4 regions of the Streptomyces sp. NPDC051183 genome follow, and region 1 is predicted to be linked to each of the others. Evidence: riboswitches for the same ligand, from Rfam matches in the RefSeq annotation. Region 1 holds a riboswitch; each other region holds the start of a gene.
The links. A riboswitch is a leader RNA that binds a small molecule or an ion and turns the genes downstream of it on or off. The one in region 1 is predicted to bind cobalamin.
Positions count from the first base shown of each region.

Region 1 (4,202 bases):
GGGTCCGACAGGAGGGTCCCCGCCGGGCCGAAGCGGATGCCCGACGGGGTCAGGACCGCCGCGTCGTCGGCCCAGCGGACCGCCAGGTCCACGTCGTGCGTTGCCATGACCACCGTGGTGCCCTGCGCACGCAGGCCCGCCAGGGCGTCCAGCAGCCGCTCCTGCCCGTCCGGGTCCAGGCCCGCCGTCGGCTCGTCCAGGATCAGCACGCGCGGAGCCATCGCCACCGCGCCCGCGATGGCCGCGCGCTTGCGCTGCCCGTACGAGAGCAGGTGCGTCGGGCGGTCGCGCAGGGCCGTGATGTCCAGGGCCGCCAGCGCCGAGTCCACGCGGGCCCGTACCTCCTGCGGCGCCAGGCCCATGTTCATCGGGCCGAAGGACACGTCCTGCTCCACCGAGGCGGCGAAGAGCTGGTCGTCCGGGTCCTGGACCACCAGCTGGACCGCCGTGCGCAGGCGCGTCAGGCCCTTGCGGTCGTGGCCGACCTCCGCGCCGTCGAGCCGCAGCGTGCCCGTACCGGGGCGCAGGCCCCCGCTCAGCAGCCGCATCAGCGTGGTCTTCCCGCTGCCGTTGCGGCCCAGCAGGACCAGTGCCCGCCCCTGCGCGATGCCGAAGTCCACGCCGGACAGCACGGCCGGGCCGTCCTCGTACGCGTAGCCCGCGCCCACCAGTTCCACCAACGGCCTCACAGGTAAAGCCCCTTCAGCAGGAGAGTCAGGGTGATCAGTGCGGCCAGCAGGGCCGCGGTCCCCGCCAGGAACCGCCACGACAGCGCCGCCTCCGGTACGAGGACCCGCAGCGCGCCGTCGTAGCCGCGCCCGGCCAGCCCCACCTGGAGCCGGGCCGCGCGGTCGAAGGCCCGTACGAACGAGGTCGCGGCGAGCCCCGCCAGGGACCGCCACACCGCGGCCCGGCCGGTGTGCCCGAGCCGGGCCGCCTGGGCCCGGCGGACCTGGGCCATCGAGTCCAGGAGCAGGAACCCGATCCGGTACATGACCAGGGCCACGTCCACCACCGGGGCCGGCACCCCCGCCCGCACCAGCCGCGGCAGCACGTCCGAGACCGGGGTGGTGAAGGCGAACAGCAGCACGCCCAGCGAGGCGGCCGAGGTGCGCAGCAGCAGCTCCGCCGCATGGCGCGGCCCGTCGGGGGCGAGCGAGAGCGGCCCGGCCGGACCGCCGACGGCGAACAGCAGCGGCAGCGCCCCGGTGAAGCAGAAGCCGAGCGGGATCCGGAAGGCGCGCCACAGCTGCCGTCCCCCCACCCCGGCGGGGCCGAGCAGCAGGGCGAGGGTCGCCGCGCCGACCAGCGGCCCGCCGGGCCAGGGCGGGAGGGACACGGCGGTGACCGTCAGCCCGAGGCCCAGCAGGGCCTTCTCCAGCGGGTGGCGGCAGCGCCAGCGGCTGCTGTGGGCCGCTACGTCGATGGGCAGCACCGCCTAGGACTCCGGGGCGGCTTCGGCGGCGGCCTCGCGCGCGGCGGCCTCACCCTGGCGGCGGCCCTTGCGCACGCCGAAGTAGTACGCGAGAACTCCCGCTCCGATGGCGGCCTGCAACGCGAACAGCGCCGACTCGACTTCCCCGGACGGGGGCTCGTACAGGGGGGAGAACCACGGCTCGTAGTCCGGCTTGAGCTCGGTGATGGCCGCTTCCGCCTGCGCGTCGGCACCCGCGAACGGCTCCTCCTTGCCCTCGCCCAGCCCCAGCGCGAGCGGGAGCACGGCGAGCGCCGCCACCAGGAGCAGCAGCAGGGCGTTGACCTTCGTGTTCTTGTTCATCTTGATGCCCATCAGGCCGCCGCCTCCTGCTGCTTGTCCCGGGTGAGCTTCGCGACGCCCAGGCGGACCAGGTCCGACTTGCTGGACTGCATGAGCAGCCGCATCACGAGGACGGTCAGCAGGCCCTCGCTCACCGCGAGCGGGATCTGGGTGACCGCGAAGATCCCGCCGAACTTCGCGAGCGCGCCGGGGAAGCCCGTGCCCGGGTCCGGGAAGGCCAGCGCCAGCTGCACGCTGGTGACGCAGTAGGTGACCAGGTCGGCGAAGAAGGCTCCGAAGAAGACGGTCACCATCAGCGGGAGGTCGAAGCGGCGCAGCAGCCGGTAGACCCCGTAGCCCGCCCAGGGGCCCGCGACGGCCATGGAGAAGACGTTGGCGCCGAGCGTGGTCAGCCCGCCGTGCGCCAGCAGGAGCGCCTGGAACAGCAGGGTGATCGTGCCGAGCACGGCCATGATCGGCGGCCGGAACAGGATCGCTCCGAGCCCGGTCCCGGTGGGGTGGGAGCAACTACCCGTCACCGAAGGGATCTTCAGGGCGGAAAGGACGAAGGTGAACGCTCCGGACGCCCCGAGCAGCAGCGTGCTCTCGGGGTTCGCCTTCACCTCACGGGTGAGGGCCCGGACGCCGTGCACGACGAAGGGGGCGGACGCGGCGCCCCAGGCGACCGCGTGCAAAGGGGGCAGGAACCCCTCGGCTATATGCATGAGTAGGGAGACCTCTCCAGCACCTCGTGGATGGACAACGCGCCCCGGCCGGTCTCCTGGCTCACGGGTGCTGATGCCCTGTCTCCGCCTTCCCGGGCGGCGCGGAACCTCCCGCACAGCCCAGTGGCTTTCCCGCAGGAGTGGAGCCGGACTTCCCGTTCACAGTGGCGAGGGCCGCGCCGGTTTTCCACCGGCTTCCCGAACACCAAGGCCCGCTGACCCTAGTCGCCCGGACGGACCGCTAACAACTTGCACCGATTCGTACGGCCGCGGTCCGGTGGCGGGCCCGCGCGGCGCCGGGGAGGGTGGGGGAATGGCCGCTGACTTCGACTACTCGGACCTGACCGCCGTCTACGTGAACTGCACCCTCAAACGCTCGCCCGAGACCAGCAACACCGAGGGCCTGATCGACAGGAGCCGCGCCGTCATGGCGGCGGCCGGCGTACGGACCTCGCTGATCCGCGCCGTGGACCACGACATCGCCACCGGTGTCTGGCCGGACATGACCGAGCACGGCTGGGAGAGCGACCAGTGGCCGGTCCTGTACAGCCAGATCATGGACGCCGACATCCTCGTGCTCTGCGGCCCGATCTGGCTCGGCGACAACAGCTCCGTGATGAAGCAGGTGATCGAGCGGCTCTACGCCTGCTCCTCGATCCTGAACGAGCGGGGCCAGTACGCGTACTACGGGCGCGTCGGCGGGGCGCTGATCACCGGGAACGAGGACGGCGTCAAGCACTGCGCCATGAACATCCTCTACAGCCTCCAGCACCTCGGCTACGCGATCCCCCCGCAGGCCGACGCCGGCTGGATCGGCGAGGCCGGGCCCGGACCCTCGTACCTCGACCCCGGATCGGGCGGCCCGGAGAACGACTTCACCAACCGGAACACCGCCTTCATGTCGTGGAACCTGATGCACCTGGCCGCCCTCCTCAAACGGGCCGGCGGCATGCCGGCGCACGGCAACCAGCGCTCCGAGTGGGACGCGGGCTGCCGCTTCGACTTCCCCAACCCCGAGCACCGCTGAGCCGCCCGCCGCGCCGCGGCCCTACGCGGGCACCTCCGCCAGGGCCGACTCCAACTGCGCCAGCAGGGGCCGGGCATCCATCCGGCGGCAGCTAGCCAGCGCCTCCTCCAGCAGAGCCCGGGCCCCCGCCGCGTCCCCCGAAGTCAGCAGCGCGCGGGCCAGCGGCGGCACGGCCAGGGCCCGCACCAGGCTCTGCCCCGAGCGGCGGCCCAGCCCGTCGGCCTCCCACAAGTGGTGCAGCGCCGCGGCCGTGTCCGAGCGCGCCAGGGCGATCCGGCCGAGCCCGATGCGGGCCGCGCTCTGGCCCGCCAGGTCGCCCGAGCCGACGGTGAAGGCCAGGATCTCGCCGAAACCCGCCTCCGCCTCGGCGAGCCGCCCCAGCACGCGCTGGGCATCGGCGACCCAGCGCAGCATGCACATCCGGGGCCAGGCCGCGCCGCCCGCCCCGGCGACCGCCAGCGCCTCGCGCAGCACCGGCAGTGCGCGGCCGGTCTCGCCGCGCGCGAACAGCACCTGGCCGATGCCGCGCAGCGCGTGGGCGTGGCCGTAGTGGTCGCCGGCCGCCTCGAAGACCGGGGCGATGCGCCGGCAGCGCCGCTCCGCCTCGGCGAGCCGGCCCTGGACCCGGTCGAGGTAGGAGAGCAGCCAGCCCGCGTACGCCGCCCCGTGCGCGTCCCCGAGCTCCTCGAACAGC
Region 1 is NZ_JBFBBA010000057.1:10,660-14,861, forward strand. It holds gene AB0M99_RS33580 (ATP-binding cassette domain-containing protein) at 1-689, opposite strand, end outside; gene cbiQ (cobalt ECF transporter T component CbiQ) at 686-1,435, opposite strand; gene AB0M99_RS33590 (energy-coupling factor ABC transporter substrate-binding protein) at 1,439-1,777, opposite strand; gene AB0M99_RS33595 (energy-coupling factor ABC transporter permease) at 1,789-2,481, opposite strand; cobalamin riboswitch at 2,510-2,729, opposite strand; gene AB0M99_RS33600 (flavodoxin family protein) at 2,795-3,508, shown strand; gene AB0M99_RS33605 (BTAD domain-containing putative transcriptional regulator) at 3,530-4,202, opposite strand, start outside.

Region 2 (4,202 bases), on a different contig from region 1:
CGGTGCGGGGGCCCCGGCGGGCCACCGGGCGGGCCGGCGGAGGGTGATCTGGATCTCTTCCGGGGGACCGCTCGGGGGGTCCGGGGTGCCGGAGGTCTCCCGCGAGGGGTTCCGTTCACCCGGCTCTGACGTGCGTCAATCGATATATCTACCGCTGTAGCGGGACAAACGTCCCGATGGCATGCCGGGGCGAGACACCGCTTCGCCCGTCTCAGTTCACCTTCCGTTCATCCAGGTTGCTTACGGTCCACGAGCCACTGACGTCAAACAGAAGCCTGGGTAAATGGAGCACATAACGCTTCTCCTCGGGATCGTGATCATCACCGCTCTCGTGTTCGACTTCACGAACGGTTTTCACGACACGGCCAACGCGATGGCCACCACCATCTCGACCGGCGCCCTCAAGCCCAAGACTGCGGTGGCCATGTCCGCCGTCCTGAACCTCGTCGGCGCGTTCATGTCCGTGGAGGTCGCCAAGACGATCTCCAAGGGCCTGGTCAACGAAGAGGGCATTCAGCCAGAAGTGATCTTCGCGGCCCTGGTCGGCGCGATCCTCTGGAACCTCGTCACCTGGCTCGTCGGGCTCCCCTCCAGCTCCTCCCACGCCCTGATGGGCGGCCTGATCGGCGCCGCGGTCGCCTCCGCCGGCCTGGACGCCGTCAACGGCAGCGTCGTCGTCACCAAGGTGCTCATCCCCGCGATCGCCGCGCCCCTGGTCGCCGGCATCGCCGCGATGCTGGCCGCCAAGCTCACCTACAAGCTCGGCAACAAGGTCGGCGAGAAGACCTCCACCAAGGGCTACCGCGCCGGTCAGATCGCCTCGGCCGGTCTCGTCTCCCTCGCGCACGGCACCAACGACGCGCAGAAGACGATGGGCATCATCACCCTGGCGCTGGTCGCCGGCGGTGCGCTCGCCCCCGGGTCCAACCCGCCGGTCTGGGTCATCGTCTCCGCCGGCCTGGCCATCGCGATGGGCACCTACCTCGGCGGCTGGCGCATCATCCGCACCATGGGCAGCGGCCTGACCGACCTGCAGCCGCAGCAGGGCTTCGCCGCCCAGACCTCGGCCGCCAGCGTCATCCTGGCCTCCTCCAGCCTCGGCTTCTCCCTCTCCACCACCCACGCCTGCTCCGGCGCGGTCATGGGTGCGGGCCTGGGCCGCAAGGGCGGTGTGGTCCGCTGGTCCACCGCCACCCGCATGTTCATCGCGTGGGGCCTGACCCTGCCGGCCGCCGCCCTCGTCGCCTCCGGCGCCGAGCTGGTCATGCGCACCGGTGACGTCGGCGTCGCCGGCGTGGCGGTCTTCCTGGTCGCCTCGTGCATCGCCATCTGGGTCATCTCCCGCCGCCAGGTCGTCGACCACAACAACGTCAACGACGTGGCGCCGGCCGGCGCCGAAGCCGAGCAGCCCGGTGTGGTCACCACCGCCATGGCCGCCGTCGCCGTCCCGCCGACCGCGGGCACGACCGCCGCGGTGACGGACGACGCCCTCAAGGCCACCATCCCGGCCACGACGGCCACCCCGGCGACCCCTGCGGCTCCGGCCGCCGCGGTCTGACCCCGAGAACGACAGAGGAAACGGCAGTATGAAGATCGACTGGGCAGCACTCGGCTCCGTCTTCGGGGTCAGCCTCTCCGCCACCGTCGCGCTCGTGGCCCTCTTCACCCTGGGCCTCGTGGGCCTCTCCAAGCACGAGGCCGCCACCGAGCAGGGCGGCGCCGCCACCCTGGCCCGCAGCGGCGCGTACGCCTGCTTCGCGCTGTGCGCGGCGGCCGTGACCTACGCCATCTACCTGATCGTCAGCTGAGGCACTCGCACACCACGCGTCAGGGCTCCCTCCGGGTTTCTCCCGGAGGGAGCTTTCGCGTACGCCGTCGCAGGTCAACGGCGAGTTGACGGGCGTTCGCGGTGCGTGGTGGACTGCCCGAGCCAATACGGCGGCATGGAGAGGAAGTCCGGTGCGAATCCGGCGCGGTCCCGCCACTGTCACCGGACGCTCTGCCGAGCGGATCCGGGAGCCAGGAACTCTCGCCGCCGGTCACGTCGAACCAGGGCGCGGACCCTGAGTGAGGACATACCTGCCACCATGCGTGCCGATCGCGTTTTCGCGTACGGCGCCACGGCCGGCCTGATCGGCGACCGGATCCTCGGTGATCCTCGCCGCGGGCACCCCGTGGCCGCCTTCGGACGGACCGCCGCCGCCGTCGAGCGTGCCCTGTGGCGCGACGACCGCGCCCGGGGCGTCCTGCACACCCTGGTGTGCGCCGGGGGCGCGGCCGTTGTCGGCGCGCTGGGCGCACGGGCCGTGCGCTCCCGGCCCGCGGCCGCCCGTATCGCTCTGACCGCCGCCGCCACCTGGGCCGTCGTGGGCGGCACCTCGCTGGGCCGGGAGGCCCGCGCCATCGGCGGCGCGCTCGCCGCCGGGGACGCAGAGGTGGCCCGGGAGCGGCTGCCGCACCTGTGCGGGCGCGACCCGCACTCCCTCGACGAGCAGCAGATGGCCCGCGCCGTCGTGGAGTCGGTCGCCGAGAACACCTCCGACGCGGTGGTCGGGGCCCTGGTCTGGGGAGCCGTCGCCGGCGTCCCCGGGCTGCTGGCCTTCCGCGCCGTGAACACCCTGGACGCGATGGTCGGCCACAAGTCCCCCCGCTACCTGCGCTACGGCTGGGCCTCGGCCCGGCTGGACGACGTCGCGGGCTGGCCGGGCGCCCGGCTGACCGCGCTCGCCGCCGTACTGGCCGGTCCCGACCGGCGGGGGGCCGTACGGGCCTGGCGCGCCGACGCCGCCGCCCATCCGAGCCCGAACGCCGGGCCCGTGGAGGCCTCGTTCGCCGGTGCGCTCGGCGTACGCCTCGGCGGCACCCTCGCGTACGGCGGCCGGGTCGAGCACCGGGCCGTCCTGAACGGCGCGCAGGGGCGGCCGGTGGAGGTCGCGGACATCGAGCGGGCGGTACGGCTGTCGCGGCAGGTGACGTGGCTGGCGCTGGGCGCCTGCGTATCGGCCCGGCTGCTGGTGGCCCGGGTCTCCCTGGGCTCCGGGGTCTCCCGCAGGACGAGGAAGGGGCGGCGCGCATGAGCGGCGCGAAGCGCGGCGGCGGACTGCTCGTCGCCGGTACGACATCGGACGCGGGCAAGAGCGTGGTCACGGCGGGCATCTGCCGCTGGCTGGCCCGGCAGGGCGTGAAGGTGGCCCCGTTCAAGGCGCAGAACATGTCGCTGAACTCCTTCGTGACCCGCGAGGGCGCCGAGATCGGGCGAGCGCAGGCGATGCAGGCGCAGGCCGCGCGCGTGGAGCCGACCGCGCTGATGAACCCGGTGCTGCTCAAGCCCGGCAGCGACCGCAGCAGCCAGGTGGTGCTGCTGGGCAAGCCGGTGGGCGAGATGAGCGCCCGCGGCTACCACGGCGGGCGGCAGGAGCAGTTGCTCGGCATCGTCACGGACTGCCTGGAGCAGCTGCGGGGCACGTATGACGCCGTGATCTGCGAGGGGGCGGGGAGTCCGGCCGAGATCAACCTGCGCCGGACCGACATCGTGAACATGGGCATCGCGCGGGCCGCGCGGTTCCCGGTCGTCGTGGTCGGGGACATCGACCGGGGCGGGGTCTTCGCGTCCTTCTTCGGGACGACGGCGCTGCTCTCGCCCGAGGACCAGTCGCTGATCGCCGGGTACATGGTGAACAAGTTCCGCGGCGACGTCTCCCTGCTGGAGCCCGGCATGGAGATGCTGCGCGGGCTCACCGGGCGGGGGACGTACGGGGTGCTGCCCTTCCAGCACGGACTGGGCATCGACGAGGAGGACGGGCTGCGGGTCTCGCTGCGCGGCGCGGTACGGGAGTCCGTGGTCGCCCCGCCGGTCGGCGAGGACGTGCTGCGGGTCGCGGTGTGCGCGGTGCCGCTGATGTCGAACTTCACGGACGTCGACGCGCTCGCGGCGGAGCCGGGGGTCGTGGTGCGGTTCGTGGACCGGGCGGAGGAGCTGGCCGACGCGGACCTGGTCGTCGTGCCCGGCACCCGGGGCACGGTCAAGGCCCTGGCCTGGCTGCGCGAGCGGGGCCTGGCCGACGCGCTGGTCCGGCGGGCCGCGGAGGGCCGGCCGGTGCTCGGGATCTGCGGCGGGTTCCAGGTGCTGGGCGAGCGGATCTCCGACGAGGTCGAATCCCGGGCGGGGGACGTGGACGGCCTCGGCCTGCTGCCCGTACGCA
Region 2 is NZ_JBFBBA010000016.1:110,490-114,691, reverse strand. It holds gene AB0M99_RS16625 (inorganic phosphate transporter) at 284-1,558, shown strand; gene AB0M99_RS16620 (hypothetical protein) at 1,587-1,808, shown strand; cobalamin riboswitch at 1,923-2,052, shown strand; gene AB0M99_RS16615 (cobalamin biosynthesis protein) at 2,088-3,077, shown strand; partial or broken gene AB0M99_RS16610 (cobyric acid synthase) at 3,074-4,202, shown strand, end outside.
Region 2: it holds a riboswitch for cobalamin, as region 1 does, so the genes downstream of both, AB0M99_RS16615 (cobalamin biosynthesis protein) here and AB0M99_RS33595 (energy-coupling factor ABC transporter permease) in region 1, are expected to answer to the same signal.

Region 3 (4,202 bases), on a different contig from region 1:
CGCCGGGATGAGCGCCCGGTGGTCCGAGGTCCCCAGCGCCACCCGCGTCAGATGCGGCACCGCGAGGCCCAGGAAGGCGACGGGGCCGCAGAACGCGGTCGCCGCGCCCGCCAGCAGCGACGTGCCGAGCAGGGCCAGATCGCGGCTGCGCCGCACGTTCAGCCCCATGGTGCGGGCGTAGTCCTCGCCGAGCAGCAGGGCGTTGAGGCGTTTGGCGGTGAGCAGGGCGGTCAGCAGTCCGGCTCCGATGACGGGCAGCATGACCTGGAGGTCGGGCCAGGTCGTGGCGCTGAAGCTGCCCAGGCCCCACATGACGAACTGCTGGGCGCGTTCGGGACGGGCGTAGACGAGCATCACGCCGACCACGGCGGTGGCCGCCGACCCGATCATGACACCGATGACGAGCAGGGTGACGGCCGACTGGACCCATCGCGAGAGCAGCAGTACGAGGGCCAGCACGGCGGCGGCGCCGAGCGAGGCGGCCAGGACGACGCCCCCACGCCCCAGTCCGGCGAGGTTTCCGGTGAAGCTTCCGGCCACCCCGCCGGTGCCGACCACCACGGCGGCGACGCCCATGCTCGCGCCCGAACTCACCCCGAGGGAGAACGGGTCGGCCAGCGCGTTGCGGAACAAGGTCTGCATCTGTGCGCCCGCCACCGCCAGGGCGGCACCGACGGCGGCGGCGGTCAGCGCGCGCGGCAGCCGCACCTGCTCGACGATCACCGTCCATCGCGGGTCCTCGGCGGTGCCGCCGAACAGGATCCGCACCACCTCCGCGACCGGCACCGGGTGGGAGCCGGTCGCGATGGTGAGGACGAACAGCGTGGCGGTACCGGCCGCGAGGGCGAGGACGACGGCGAGGCGCCGCCGCCCCGCCCGCAGCGGCCGCGGGGCGTCGGGGGCATCCGGGACGGCGGTCGGCGCGGTTGCCGTGTGCGTCGTCACGCCTTCGGCACCGGCTGGTAGAAGGTGAACGTGTGGTCCTTCGCCTGGTCCGGGTGCATCAGCGCGAAGAGGTCGGCGAGGACCAGGTCAGGGCGCAGCACGCCGCGCTCGAAGTAGTCGTTGCCGCCGCCGGGGCCGAGCGCCTTGGTGTTCGTCCAGACCGCACCGCCGGAGAGAGCCTTCAACTGCCCGTACCGGTTGTCCGCCTTCACCGCGTCGGCGGTGGACTTCCACTTCTGGTCGGCGATCCAGACCGGGGCCTCGCCGCCCTTGGCGTACACGGCCTCGAAGTTCAGCTGCAGGTTGCCGGTGCCCGCCTCGCCGGCCCAGGGGTAGGTGCCGCCCGCGTCCTTGATCAGCTGGGCGGCGTAGCTGCCGCCGGCGGGCATGTACCAGGTGCCCTGGTACATCGTGCCGGGCAGGATTTCGACGGTCTTGCCGTCCTTTACCGCCTGTGCGCCCTTCTCGGCGACCTTCCGGTAGTCGGTCTCGATGGTGTCGAAGACCTCGCCGGCTCGCTGCTCCGCCCCGGTGAGCGCGGCCATCGCCTTGACCCACTCGGCGCGGCCGAGCGGACTGGCCTCCAGCCACTCGGCGTTGGCGACGACGGCGATTCCGGCCTGGCGCAGCTTCGGGTACTGCGGGTCGTCGGTGCCCTGGGTCATCAGTACATCCGGCTTGGCGCCGATGACCGTCTCGGCGTTGAGCGTACGGTCCTTGGCGTACTCGGTGACCTTCCCTGCCTTCACCCGCTCGATCACCTGGGCGGAGGAGATGGTCGCGGTGCTCGCCACCCCCGTCAGCACGTCGAGGGCGCCGGTCTCGGTGAGCAGCGGCAGGTGGGTGGTGGAGGCGGAGTACAGGCTCTTGACCGGAACCGTGACCTGCTGCGCGGACGCCAGCTCACCGGTCAACTCCGGCTTTGGCGCACCGCACTTGACCAGGACGTACGACTCGGGCTTCCCCTTGGGGAAGGGCTCGTTGACGGTGAGCACCTGGTAGCTCTTCTCGTACCGGAGCGTGAAGTTCTTGGCGTGCTCCACCGTCGACTTGACCGGGAAGTAGTCCTTGGCCGGGTCGAAGTCCTTGATGCAACCCCCCCCGACGGCCTGGGCCTTGGCGTCGGCGGGCGGGCCGGCGTCGCTGCCGCACGCGGTGAGCGTGAGGGCGGCGGCGAGGAAGGCCACCACGGCTGCCTGACGGCGACCGGGCATGGCGGATCGTACGGACAAGGTGACTCCTGGTGACGTTCATGGGCAGTGCGCAGCACTGGTACGCAGGGCACGTGATGCGGGCGCACGGGAAGGAACCCGCTGGGGGAGGGGGTCGTCAGAACCTGAGGAGGGAACGGGCGCGGGAATCAACCCGGGCAGACCGGCTCCGAAGAACCACGGGCAGCGCGAAGCCGCCACAACGCATACGCAGGCACACGAGTGCCACCGCCTCTCCTGGGGAAATCCGCCCCGTACATCGAGGTGCGACGGCGTGAGTCTCCTGACTCGGGATCACGGCTTCTCCGGCCTTCCCACCCCCGGATGGGGCGGTGGCCATGGGTGGAGTCGCTCCCCCTACACAGTGGCGGTACCGTGCCGGAATCTCACCGGCTTCCTCGTTCCGCCGTCGCTTGTCGGACGGAAGCATCGCAGAACCGGCCGCAGCCCCGCCAGACCCACAACTGTGCGACCGGCCACAGCGCGTGGTCGTCGGGCTCGGGGGAGCCCGCCCGGAGCTCTGCCTCAGCGAGCTCGTGGCGCGCATGGCACCCAATAGGTCTAGACAACAAACAAGCCCCAGGTCGCTGACCTGGGGCTTTGCTATGGAGCCTGTCGTTCTGCCGGGACGGGGCGCTAGGTTCGGCCCGTCATCAGCGACCGACCAGGGGGAACGATGCGCATCCGTCATGCCCTGCCGACCGCCGCGGCCGCCGCCGCGGTCGTCCTCGCGCTTCCAGGCACCGCCCACGCCGCTACCGGATCCGCCTCGGTGACCAGCGGATACGGCACGGCGAGCGCCTCGTGGACGTGGGCAGGCCCGGGCAGCCTGTCCAACATTAACCTCACCGTCCGCGACACCAAGTGCAATGCCAACCCGGTGTACGCGAAGTTCAAGGTCTACCGGACGAACGGTCAGTACTGGACAACCTCGACGCTCCGCTACGACTACAACGGCTGCAACGGGAGCGGGACGCCGCACAATGGCCTGAGCCTCTCGGACGGCTACAACATCGCCAACATCGCACTCATCATCTGTAACGAGGAGTGGGGCACCGACCCCTGCTCCGAGGGCTCCAAATCCGCCCGCAACCCCCTCGCCTGAGGGCCGGAGCGGCAGGGCGTCCGCCCCTCGGGGTACCGGGGGCGGGCGCCCGTACAGGTTGTCGTGCGCGAATGACGGAAACCCGGGGCTATGAACTGGCCCAGATCAACATATCCCGCCCCACCACGCGCAACCTCCGCAACAGCCATGCACGCGGGGCAAGTCAGCCTCTCGAGATCGCCCTACTATCCCTTCCGGCCGTATCTCGGCTGACCCCGGTATTGGTCCGTACGGGCCGACGCCTGCCCAAGGGGCCGCGGGGGGAGCGAGAATCTGACCGACGTGCTCGATGGCAACAGTGCGTGGCCCCTCTGCGGCCCCGGCACCAGACTGACCTACGGGCTCAACGTCCCAACGAGCTACCGGCATCGGCGGGCAGGCGCCGCAGCCATGTTTTCACGCCGGCAAGACGCACCCGAAGGGATCAGGGGGACTGACCTGCGGAAACATCCGAAAGCTAGATGTCGGACTTGGGTATGGTCCGAAGCGTAAGGAAACTCCCGGTTTGTCTGCTCCCTGCCGCTCATCGCAGGTCAAGGGCGGGCTGCGCAGAGTACAACCATCGGCCTCACGGATCACGGCCGATACGCCGGAGGCGATGCAGTTGCGCTTGCTGCAGACGGTGGTCGAGGTGGCGGCGGAGAAGAACTCCACCCTCGTGATGCCGTTCCCGGTCGAGCTGCTGCGCTACTTCGACCGGGCGGCCAAGCACTTCGACGCCGCGGACACCGCTACTGGAACCTCGGGCATCACACCCGAGGCTTAGGTCGCGTCAAGGACCGATCTCGAACTTCGGGGGCTCCACGTCCTTGAGGCAGCCCGTGTTCGGGGCCGTGGGGGTGTTGAAGAACGAGACGGCGATGGACTGCGCGCACTTCGACGTGGCGAGGACCACGTGGGGGTTGTACGGGATGGTGACGACGGTGGATCGGGGCAGGGTG
Region 3 is NZ_JBFBBA010000024.1:100,384-104,585, forward strand. It holds gene AB0M99_RS21985 (iron ABC transporter permease) at 1-945, opposite strand, end outside; gene AB0M99_RS21990 (ABC transporter substrate-binding protein) at 942-2,177, opposite strand; cobalamin riboswitch at 2,412-2,597, opposite strand; gene AB0M99_RS21995 (hypothetical protein) at 2,833-3,261, shown strand; partial or broken gene AB0M99_RS22000 (slipin family protein) at 3,827-4,027, shown strand; gene AB0M99_RS22005 (alpha/beta hydrolase) at 4,034-4,202, opposite strand, start outside.
Region 3: it holds a riboswitch for cobalamin, as region 1 does, so the genes downstream of both, AB0M99_RS21990 (ABC transporter substrate-binding protein) here and AB0M99_RS33595 (energy-coupling factor ABC transporter permease) in region 1, are expected to answer to the same signal.

Region 4 (4,202 bases), on a different contig from region 1:
ACCCTCGGCAACGTCCACAAGTCCTTCAAGGACGTCAGCTGGAAGCCCGGCGTCTGGTTCGCGAGCGCGATCGTCGTCGGCGGCTGGGGCTACTTCCTGTGGGTCGGCGTCAAGGACCCGCTGGGCGGCATCAACCAGCTCTTCCCGCTGTTCGGCATCGCGAACCAGCTCCTCGCGGCGGTCGCGCTGGCCGTCTGCACCACGCTGCTGGTCAAGTCCGGCAGGCTCAAGTGGGCCTGGGTGACGGGTGTGCCGCTGGCCTGGGACGTGGCCGTCACGCTCACCGCGAGCTGGCAGAAGATCTTCTCCTCGGACGTGGCTGTCGGCTTCTTCGCCCGGCGCGACCAGTACCAGGACGCCATCGACGCGGGCAAGGTCCTCAAGCCCGCCAAGAACATGGACGAGATGCACACCGTGGTCACCAACGCCACCGTGGACGGGGTCCTGTCGGTGCTCTTCGCGGTCCTGATCGTCATCGTGCTGCTGGACGCCGCCCGCACCTGCCTGGCCGCCGTCCGCAACCCCGGCGCGGTCGCGCTCTCCGAGGTCCCGTGGACGGAGTCGAAGATCGTCGCCCCGGCCGGCCTGATCCCCACCGCCGAGGAGCGGGCGGAGCTCGCCGCCGCCGGGCTCGACTCGGGCGGCGGCCGGGTCAAGGAGCCGGCGGCGTCATGAGCCTGCGCAGCGTGCTCGCGAGGGTCCGGTACTACGTACGGGAGTTCTCGGGCGAGGCCGCCTACGACCGCTACGCGGCCCACGCCCGCTCCCACGACCCGCAGGCCCGGCCGATGACCCGCCGGGCCTTCGAACGCGCCCGTACGGACGCCCGCGAGGCCGACCCCCGCGAGGGGTTCCGCTGCTGCTGAGCCCACTTGGGTGCACGAAGGCCCCGCCGTCCCGCATCGGGACGGCGGGGCCCTTCGGCCTGATCAGCGCACCCAGTCCTTGAGGACCTCGGTCTGCAAGGTGATGCCGACGGGGTCGGGGAGCTCGACGTCCTTGCCGTATGCCACGACGTGGGTGCTCTCGTACCGCTGCCCGTTGGGCTGGCTGTAGACGGAGACCTCGCACTTGGCCCGGTCGATCAGCAGGTACACGGGGATGCCGGTCTCCGCGTAGGCACGAGGCTTCTCGACGTGGTCCCGCCGACGGGTATCGGAGTCCCACGATGTCACCTCGACGGCCATGAGGATCGGCCCTGGCTCGACCCAGTCGCCTTGTCCGACGAACGCTCCGGAGGGTGCCAGCGCCGCGTCCGGAATCGCCCGGCCTGCGCGGTACTCCTGCGCCTTGATCCCCTGCCCCGGGTGCAGCCAGAGTTCCGGCCGGTACTGCATACAGATCCGGGTGAGCCACTGGATGATCATCTGGTGGTCGCCGTCCGGCATGGCCTTACTCCTGATAACCCCGTCGATGAATTCCAGCCGCGTCCCCACTCGCTCGCGGGCCGCTATACGCGCCACGGCTTCGAAATCCTCGGTCAGCATGTGGGGCCGGTCAGTCATCACGGTCATGCCTCGCTCGCCTTCCTCGACGGTGCAGTCTCCGACGATAGCGGAGAGGTACGACACACGGACGGCACGTCGCAGCCGACACAACATGTGGGGGCTACCGCATGCAGCCGCCCCCACATGTATGCTCATGGCTGCTGTCGCCGCAGGGGAATCCGGTGCGAATCCGGAACTGTCCCGCAACGGTATGAAGTGTCCGGCTACCGGACACCAAGTCCGAGGACCTGCCGACAGCGCGCCCGGCTCGACCGAACCGGGTGCCGACACGTCCGGGCCTCGCGGTTGGGCCGGTGGACGCCATGCGGGGGACGCGATCCTGCCACGCCCGCATGCGCCCGCTCGCGCCCTGCCCCGCCGATGACCGGGCCGAGCGAGGGAGAGCTCCCCCCGTGACCATCGCGCCTGCCGCGCCGCGCGCCGAGTCCGACCAGCCCGCAGCTGAGGGTCCCGGGACCGCGTTGCTGCGTACTCTCACCGAGCTGACGGCCGACCTCCCCGACACCGACCCCGGCCGGGTCGCCGCCGCCGCGCTGCGCGGGCGCAGCTCCACCGCGGACGAGGCCGAGCTGCGGGGGCTCGCCACCGAGGCCGCCGCCGGTCTGATCTCCGAGGACCCGGCGTACTCCCGGCTGGCCGCGCGCCTGCTGACGTTCGCCGTCGCCGACGAGGCCGCGAGCCAGGGGGCCACCCCCTTCTCCGCCTCCGTCGAGGTCGGCCACCGCGAGGGCCTGATCGCCGACCGCACGGCCGAATTCGTACGCACCCATGCGAACCGCCTCGACGCGCTGGTCGAGCACGCGCTCGCCGAGGGCGCCGACGACCGCTTCGGCTTCTTCGGCCTGCGCACCCTGCACAGCCGCTACCTGCTGCGCCACCCGATCACCCGCCAGGTCATCGAGACCCCGCAGTACTTCATGCTGCGCGTGGCCTGCGGCCTGGCCGAGGACGAGAGCCTGCGCGCCGTCGAGGAAGTGGCCTCGCTCTACCGGCTGATGAGCCGCCTCGACTACCTGCCGTCCTCCCCCACGCTCTTCAACTCCGGCACCCGGCACCCGCAGATGTCCTCCTGCTACCTGCTGGACTCCCCGCTGGACGAGCTCGACTCGATCTACGACCGCTACCACCAGGTCGCGCGCCTCTCCAAGCACGCCGGCGGCATCGGTCTCTCGTACTCCCGCATCCGCGCCCGCGGTTCGCTGATCCGCGGTACGAACGGCCACTCCAACGGCATCGTGCCGTTCCTGAAGACCCTCGACGCCTCCGTCGCCGCCGTGAACCAGGGCGGCCGCCGCAAGGGCGCCGCCGCCGTGTACCTGGAGACCTGGCACGCGGACATCGAGGAGTTCCTGGAGCTCCGCGACAACACCGGCGAGGACCAGCGCCGCACCCACAACCTGAACCTCGCCCACTGGGTGCCGGACGAGTTCATGCGCCGCGTGAACGCCGACGCCGACTGGTCGCTGTTCTCCCCGGCCGATGTCCCCGAGCTGGTGGACCTGTGGGGCGACGAGTTCGACGCCGCCTACCGCAAGGCCGAGGCGGACGGCCTGGCCCGCAAGACCATGCCCGCGCGCGACCTGTACGGCCGGATGATGCGCACCCTCGCGCAGACCGGCCAGGGCTGGATGACCTTCAAGGACGCCTCCAACCGCACGGCGAACCAGACCGCCGAGCCGGGCTCGGTCGTCCACTCCTCCAACCTGTGCACCGAGATCATCGAGGTCACCAACGACGGCGAGACGGCCGTCTGCAACCTCGGCTCGGTCAACATGGGTGCCTTCGTGGTGGACGGCGAGATCGACTGGGAGCGCCTGGACGAGACCGTCCGCACCGCGGTGACCTTCCTCGACCGCGTGGTGGACATCAACTTCTACCCGACCGAGCAGGCCGGCCGCTCCAACTCCCGCTGGCGCCCGGTGGGCCTGGGCGCGATGGGCCTCCAGGACGTCTTCTTCAAGCTGAAGCTGCCCTTCGACTCCCCCGAGGCGAAGGCGCTGTCCACGAAGCTCTCCGAGCGCATCATGCTCGCCGCGTACGAGGCCTCCTGCGACCTCGCCGAGCGCAGCGGCCCGCTGCCGGCCTGGGAGCAGACCCGCACCGCCCGCGGTGTCCTGCACCCGGACCACTACGCGGGCATCGAGCTGAACTGGCCCGAGCGCTGGGACGCGCTGCGCGCCCGCGTCGCGAAGACCGGCATGCGCAACTCGCTGCTTCTCGCCATCGCCCCGACGGCGACGATCGCCTCGATCGCCGGCGTGTACGAGTGCATCGAGCCGCAGGTCTCCAACCTCTTCAAGCGCGAGACGCTCAGCGGTGAGTTCCTCCAGGTCAACGGCTACCTGGTGGAGGAGCTGAAGGAGCTCGGCGTCTGGGACGCGCAGACCCGCGAGGCGCTGCGCGAGTCCAGCGGCTCCGTGCAGGGCTTCGGCTGGATCCCGGCCGAGGTCCGCGAGCTGTACCGCACGGCGTGGGAGATCCCGCAGCGCGGCCTGATCGACATGGCGGCGGCCCGTACGCCGTTCCTCGACCAGTCGCAGTCGCTGAACCTGTTCCTGGAGACGCCGACCATCGGGAAGCTGTCCTCGATGTACGCGTACGCCTGGAAGCAGGGCCTGAAGACCACGTACTACCTGCGCTCGCGCCCGGCGACGAAGATCGCCCGCGCCGCGCAGGCCGCCACCCCCGCGGCGC
Region 4 is NZ_JBFBBA010000009.1:37,433-41,634, forward strand. It holds gene AB0M99_RS10200 (carbon starvation CstA family protein) at 1-675, shown strand, start outside; gene AB0M99_RS10205 (YbdD/YjiX family protein) at 672-866, shown strand; gene AB0M99_RS10210 (Uma2 family endonuclease) at 930-1,514, opposite strand; cobalamin riboswitch at 1,626-1,758, shown strand; gene AB0M99_RS10215 (ribonucleoside-diphosphate reductase subunit alpha) at 1,901-4,202, shown strand, end outside.
Region 4: it holds a riboswitch for cobalamin, as region 1 does, so the genes downstream of both, AB0M99_RS10215 (ribonucleoside-diphosphate reductase subunit alpha) here and AB0M99_RS33595 (energy-coupling factor ABC transporter permease) in region 1, are expected to answer to the same signal.